Acetivibrio cellulolyticus CD2: one gene and its partner. The main gene of each other region encodes a partner of the protein of the gene in region 2 in a complex. Links are inferred from orthologs where the notes say so. Each region holds a gene or a part of one and is shown on either strand. Other genes may lie near its edges.

Region 1 (3,012 bases), on a different replicon or contig from region 2:
TCTTTTACTAATTCATCCTGTGATTTATCCCTTATCTCATTAGCTTTCATTTGCTTCACCACCCACTTCTTCTTCACGTGCTACGAATTTACACTTAATGGGAAGTTTGTGCATAGCAAGTCTTAATGCTTCCCTTGCAGTTTCTTCCGGCACTCCAGCTATTTCAAACAGGATTCTTCCTGGTTTAACTACTGCCACCCAATATTCAGGTGATCCTTTACCGCTACCCATACGTGTTTCAGCTGGTTTTGATGTTACTGGTTTGTCTGGAAATATCTTTATCCAAACCTTACCGCCTCTTTTGATGAAACGTGTCAAAGCGACCCTGGCAGCTTCAATCTGATTGCTTGTTATCCATGCTGGTTCAGTAGCTTGTAAACCGAAATCGCCATTTATAACTGTATTTCCTCTTGTAGCTACGCCTCTCATTCTTCCTCTTTGAACTTTTCTACGTTTAACTCTCTTAGGCATTAACATTATTTATCTCCTCCTTCCGTCTTTCTTTCCCTTTTGACAGCTGGAAGAACTTCACCTTTGTATATCCACACTTTAACACCTAATTTACCGTAGGTTGTATCTGCTTCAGCAAATCCATAATCTACGTCTGCTCTAAGTGTCTGAAGTGGAATAGTACCTTCATGATAATGTTCAGTTCTTGCTATTTCTGCACCACCGACACGGCCTGCTACTTGAGTCTTTATACCCTTAGCGCCAAGTTTCATTGACCTTGTCATTGCTTGTTTCATTGCTTTTCTGAATGAAATTCTTTTTTCAAGCTGAGATGCTATATTTTCAGCAACTATTTGAGAATCCAACTCAGGAACCTTGATTTCAGTAATGTTTATCAATACGTTCTTCTGAGTCATTTTTTCAAGCTGCTTCCTGAGTTCTTCAATACCTGCACCACCTTTACCGATTACAAGACCTGGTTTAGCAGTATTTACATTTACTTTTACTTTATTTGCAGCTCTTTCTATTTCAATTCTCGAAATTCCTGATGTATAAAGCTTCTTTTTTATGAACTTCCTTATTTTGAAATCTTCAACAAGAAAATCACTAAAGTTCTTATTTCCAGCATACCATTTGGTATCCCAATCTTTTATTATACCTATTCTTAGGCCATGAGGATTAACCTTTTGTCCCATTATCCACCCTCCTTTTCTATTAGCTTCTTTCCTTAACTACTAATGTTATGTGACTAGTCCTTTTTCTGATCCTGTTTGCTCTACCTTGAGCTCTTGGCATAATTCTCTTTAAAGTAGGTCCTTGATTTGCAAATCCATCTGCTATATACAATTTATCTCTGTCAAGATTGTTATTGTTTGTAGCATTTGATTCAGCTGACCTTAAGAGTTTGAACAATATTTCTGAAGCTGCTTTTGGAGTGTACCTCAAAATAGCATATGCCTCATCAATATTCTTATTTTTAATAAGATCCATTACAATTTTAACTTTTCTTGAAGATATTCTTGCATGCATTAAAATTGCTTTACCTTGGTCCTTACCTATTCCTAATTCTTTCTTTTCAGCCTTTGTAAGCACTGCAGGCTTTTTTGATTTTGTATGTTTTGAGTTATAAACTTCTAATAAATTTTGTTTATTTTCAAGAAGTTCCGCTTGTTCCTTTTTAGCTGCTTTTGCTGCCAATTGGAATTCCTCCTTTCATTGTAGAATTACTTTTACTTTAATGCTGTTGACCTTTCAGTGTGGTTTCCGTGTCCTTTAAAGGTCCTTGTTGGAGCAAATTCTCCGAGTTTGTGTCCAACCATTTCTTCTGAAATATACACAGGTACATGCTTTCTTCCATCATGTACAGCTATTGTATGTCCAACCATCTGAGGGAAAATTGTTGATGCTCTTGACCAACTCTTTAAAACTTTCTTTTCGTTTTGAGCATTCATTTCTTCTATTCTCTTAAGAAGTTTTTCGTGTACAAATGGTCCCTTTTTAATTGATCTACTCATTAAGCCACGTCCTCCTTTCATTTACTACTTGAGTCCAGCTCATATCATTATAAGATTAATTACTTCTGGTTTCTTCTCTTAACAATAAACTTGTCGGATGCTTTCTTCTTCTTTCTTGTCTTCAAACCAAGTGTTGGTTTACCCCAAGGAGTAACAGGACTTGGTCTTCCTATAGGTGATTTACCTTCTCCACCACCATGAGGGTGATCGCATGGGTTCATAACAACACCACGAACTGTAGGTCTTATACCCATCCATCTTTTTCTACCAGCTTTACCGATTGAAACATTTTCATGTTCATGATTTCCAACTGTACCAATAGTAGCTTTGCAGTTTAACCTGAACATTCTTACTTCACCGGATGGAAGTCTAATTTGTGCAGAGTCATTTTCTTTTGCCATAAGCTGTGCTGAAATACCTGCTGATCTAACAAGTTGTGCACCTTTTCCAGGTTTTAATTCAATGTTGTGTATCAATGTACCAACAGGAATATTATGCAACTGAAGTGCATTACCTGGCTTGATATCAGCGTTTTCGCCGGATTCAACCACGTCACCAACTTTAAGGCCTTCTGGAGCTATGATGTATCTCTTTTCACCATCAGCATAATTTAACAATGCGATGTTTGCACTTCTGTTTGGATCGTATTCTATAGCTGTTACATTAGCCTTTATTCCATCTTTATCTCTCTTGAAATCTATTATTCTATATTTTTGTTTTGCTCCTCCACCCTGGTGGCGAACAGTAATCCTACCATATGAGTTTCTACCCGCATTTTTCTTTAAAGGCTGCAACAAAGATTTCTCTGGTTCTGTCTTTGTTATTTCGTCAAATGTCAAAACTGACATATCCCTTCTAGCAGGAGAAGTAGGGTTATACTTTTTAACAGGCATGTATTCTCACTCCTTTATAAATCTTACCTCAAAAGATTATGCTTATTGAGTTACTCCAAATTCTTCAATACTTGTCTTAAGCTTTTTGTTATCAGTTACTGCTTTACCACCTTTAGTCAAGTAGGATGTAGGCTTTGGATTGGTATCAATTTTAA
Region 2 (3,164 bases):
GGTTGATGGTGTTATTCTGACCAAGCTTGATGGAGATACAAGAGGTGGAGCGGCATTATCAGTTAAAACTGTCACAGGAAAGCCTATAAAGTTTATAGGTATGGGTGAAAAACTCAGTGATTTAGAACCGTTCTTCCCTGATAGAATGGCATCAAGGATTCTTGGAATGGGTGACGTTTTAAGCTTAATTGAAAAGGCGCAGGAAGCTTTTGATGAAAAAGCAGCACTGGAAATGGAAAGGAAAATGCGTACACAACAGTTTACGCTTGAAGATTTTCTTGACCAGATGCAGCAGATTAAGAAGATGGGGCCTTTAAACAAGATTGTGGGTATGTTGCCGGGAGTTAATGCCGATGCTCTTAAAGAAATTAACTCAGCAGACAGCGATAAGGAGCTTGGCCGATTTGAAGCTATAATAAGGTCAATGACGAAAAAGGAAAGAAATGATCCTTCGATAATAAACGGCAGCAGGAGAAAAAGAATTGCAGCCGGTAGTGGTACTACAGTACAGGATGTTAACAAGGTTTTAAAGAGCTTTGAAGAGATGAGAAAAATGATGAAGATGATGTCAGATATGGGTAAACACGGTAAGAAAGGATTTGGAAATAAATTCAAATTACCGTTTAGATAATAAAGAAGTAAAATAATGTCAGGAGGTGAAAAATAAATGGCAGTTAAAATAAGATTAAAAAGAATGGGTGCTAAGAAAAGCCCGTTTTATAGAGTAGTTGTTGCTGATTCAAGATATCCTCGTGATGGAAGATTCATTGAAGAGATTGGTACTTATAATCCGCTCACTGATCCAAGTTCGATAAATATCGATTCTGAAAAGGCACAAAAATGGCTTAAGAATGGTGCTCAGCCTACAGATACTGTAAAAACCTTATTAAAGAAGGTTGGAGCTATCCAGTAAAAACTGTTTTTTATTTTGAAATGACAAAATAAAGGGTAAAATAGCGGGAGGTATGATATTATGAAAGAACTTCTCGAAACAATTGCCAAAGCCTTGGTTGATTACCCGGACGATGTTTTTGTAAATGAAGTTGAAGGCGAAAAGTCAATGATTCTTGAGCTGAAAGTTTCAAAGGACGATATGGGTAAGGTTATTGGAAAACAAGGTAGAATTGCAAAGGCTATAAGGACAGTTGTGAAGGCAGCAGCAATAAAAGAAAATAAAAGAGTATCTGTAGAAATACTACAATAGTAAATGTGGGCAGGAGATATACTCTTGTCCACATTTTTATTCCGCCTCTTTCTAAATGAAGTGAAAAAGGCAAAAACATAGGAACTCGATGCTCTGGAGTTTTATTAAAGAATTTTCGAATTGATTTGTGGGAATAAGTGAAATAATATAAGTAAGACTAATTTACTTAAATGGCGGTGTTAAATAATGTTACAGTATTTTGAAATCGGCAAAGTTGTAAATACGCATGGCGTAAAAGGTGAAATTAAAGTAGTACCTTTAACTGATGATCCAAACAGATTTAATAAATTAAAGTCTGCATTCATAGCTTCAGAAATATCTGAAAATATGCAAAAATATAATTTTGAAGGCATTAAGTTTCATAAAAACTTTGTCTTACTTAAGCTAAAAGGCATCGACGATCCAAATGAAGCAGAAAAGCTTAAGGACAAGTTTATAATAATAGACAGGGAAGATGCTGTAAAATTACCTGAAGGCTCTTTCTTTGTATGTGATTTGATTAATTGTGAAGTATATGATGAAAAGGAAAATAAACTTGGAGTTTTAATTGATATACTTCAAACTGGAAGTAATGATGTTTACGTTGTTCGTGATGAAAATAAGAAGGAAATCCTTGTACCTGCTTTGAAATCAGTAGTTAAGGAAGTTTCCATTGAAGATAAAAAAATTATAGTTGAGTTACCACAAGGGTTGATTGACGATGAAGTTTGATATTTTAACACTATTTCCCGAAGTAATTGATGCTGTATTAAAAGAGAGTATTATTGGAAGAGCTCAGGAAAACGGCATAATTGAGATTAATGCTGTTAATATAAGAGATTATTCTAAGAATAAGCACAAGAAGGCTGATGATTACCCCTACGGAGGCGGAGGGGGCATGATAATGACTGCTCAGCCTATTTATGATGCTTATCTTTCAGTTGTAAAAGATGTCGAACACAAACCAAAAGTTATATACTTAAGCCCTCAAGGCAGAGTCCTGACTCAAGAAGTTGTAAAGGAACTGTCAAAGGAAAATCATATTGTTTTATTGTGCGGGCATTATGAGGGAATTGATGAAAGAATAATTGAAGAAATTGTTGATGAGGAAATATCCATTGGTGATTATGTACTTACGGGTGGGGAACTGCCTGCAATGGTACTTATAGATTCTGTAAGCAGATTGATACCCGGGGTATTGTCAAGTGAAGATTCATATTCCCAGGAATCACATTATGAAGGACTGTTGGAGTATCCGCAGTACACAAGACCTGTGGAGTTTAATAACCGTGAGGTACCTGATATACTACTGTCAGGACATCATGCCAACATAACCAGATGGAGAAGAAAAGAGGCCATTAAGCGTACATATTTAAAGAGACCGGATTTGTTTGCAAGGTTTGAATCCGGAAAAGATGATAAAAAGCTTATAGGTGAGGTGTTAAAAGAGCTGGAAGATAAGAAAAAGAACTAAGATGCAGGAATGTAATTCTTAAGGCAGCGCAAATTCTGGATTGCATAGTGGAAAGAGAATTGAAGAATGTGTAATGATTGAGAGTTTACGTGGTATAATATTAACATTATGCCTACGATAATGAATAATTTTTTAGAAATAAGGAGGATACATAAATGGAAAACACAGAAGTTAAAAATCCGGTAGTTACAATCGAGATGGAGAATGGAGGAACAATTAAGGCTGAGTTGTACCCGGACATAGCTCCTAACACTGTTAAAAGCTTTATTTCCCTAATTAATAAAGGTTTTTACAATGGAATTATATTTCACAGGGTTATACCTGGTTTTATGATACAGGGTGGTGACCCTGAAGGAATTGGTATAGGTGGTCCCGGATATTCAATCAGAGGTGAATTCAACTCCAATGGTTTCAAAAATGACCTTAAACATAGCAGGGGAGTTCTGTCTATGGCAAGATCACGTGAGAGAAATTCTGCAGGATCTCAGTTTTTTATTATGGTAAAGG

The links.
Region 1: the proteins of rimM (region 2) and rpsS are in contact, whole or in part, in a crystal structure (PDB 3A1P), measured with the Thermus thermophilus proteins. The link is inferred for Acetivibrio cellulolyticus CD2 from one-to-one orthologs. Residues at the interface, in WP_008632437.1 of Thermus thermophilus: Val4, Glu5, Ile6, Gly7, Arg8, Arg22, Gly23, Glu24, Val26, Leu84, Glu85, Glu86, Gly87, Arg88, Tyr89, Tyr90, Tyr91, Phe92, Leu94, Asp111, Ile112, Leu113, Asp114, Ala115, Gly116, Ala117, Gln118, Asp119, Val120, Ile122; in WP_011173711.1 of Thermus thermophilus: Lys28, Arg29, Leu30, Lys32, Thr48, Gln56, His57, Val58, Pro59, Val60, Tyr61, Thr63, Met66, Glu73, Phe74, Pro76, Thr77, Arg78, Arg81, His83, Gly84, Lys85, Glu86, Ala87, Lys88, Ala89, Thr90, Lys91, Lys92, Lys93.

The regions. Positions count from the first base shown.
Region 1 is NZ_JH556653.1:1,606,077-1,609,088, forward strand. What follows is about bases 323-3,002. They hold rpsS (30S ribosomal protein S19), read right to left. Parts: upstream 1,965-3,002; coding sequence 1,680-1,964; downstream 323-1,679. Other genes in these bases: rplP (50S ribosomal protein L16), read right to left, coding at 323-477; rpsC (30S ribosomal protein S3), read right to left, coding at 477-1,145; rplV (50S ribosomal protein L22), read right to left, coding at 1,165-1,542; rplB (50S ribosomal protein L2), read right to left, coding at 2,024-2,857; rplW (50S ribosomal protein L23), read right to left, coding at 2,900-3,002. Outside these bases: rpmC (50S ribosomal protein L29), read right to left, coding at 1-50; more of rplP, read right to left, coding at 40-322; more of rplW, read right to left, coding at 3,003-3,012. UniProt on the Escherichia coli protein: In the E.coli 70S ribosome in the initiation state it has been modeled to contact the 23S rRNA of the 50S subunit forming part of bridge B1a; this bridge is broken in the model with bound EF-G.
Region 2 is NZ_JH556651.1:304,242-307,405, forward strand. Bases 321-3,152 are described here. They hold rimM (ribosome maturation factor RimM), read left to right. Parts: upstream 321-1,390; coding sequence 1,391-1,915; downstream 1,916-3,152. Other genes in these bases: ffh (signal recognition particle protein), read left to right, coding at 321-631; rpsP (30S ribosomal protein S16), read left to right, coding at 668-913; ACECE_RS0201570 (KH domain-containing protein), read left to right, coding at 974-1,204; trmD (tRNA (guanosine(37)-N1)-methyltransferase TrmD), read left to right, coding at 1,905-2,657; ACECE_RS0201585 (peptidylprolyl isomerase), read left to right, coding at 2,813-3,152. Also shown: more of ffh, read left to right, coding at 1-320; more of ACECE_RS0201585, read left to right, coding at 3,153-3,164. UniProt on the Escherichia coli protein: One of at least 4 proteins (Era, RbfA, RimM and RsgA/YjeQ) that assist in the late assembly stage of the 30S ribosomal subunit.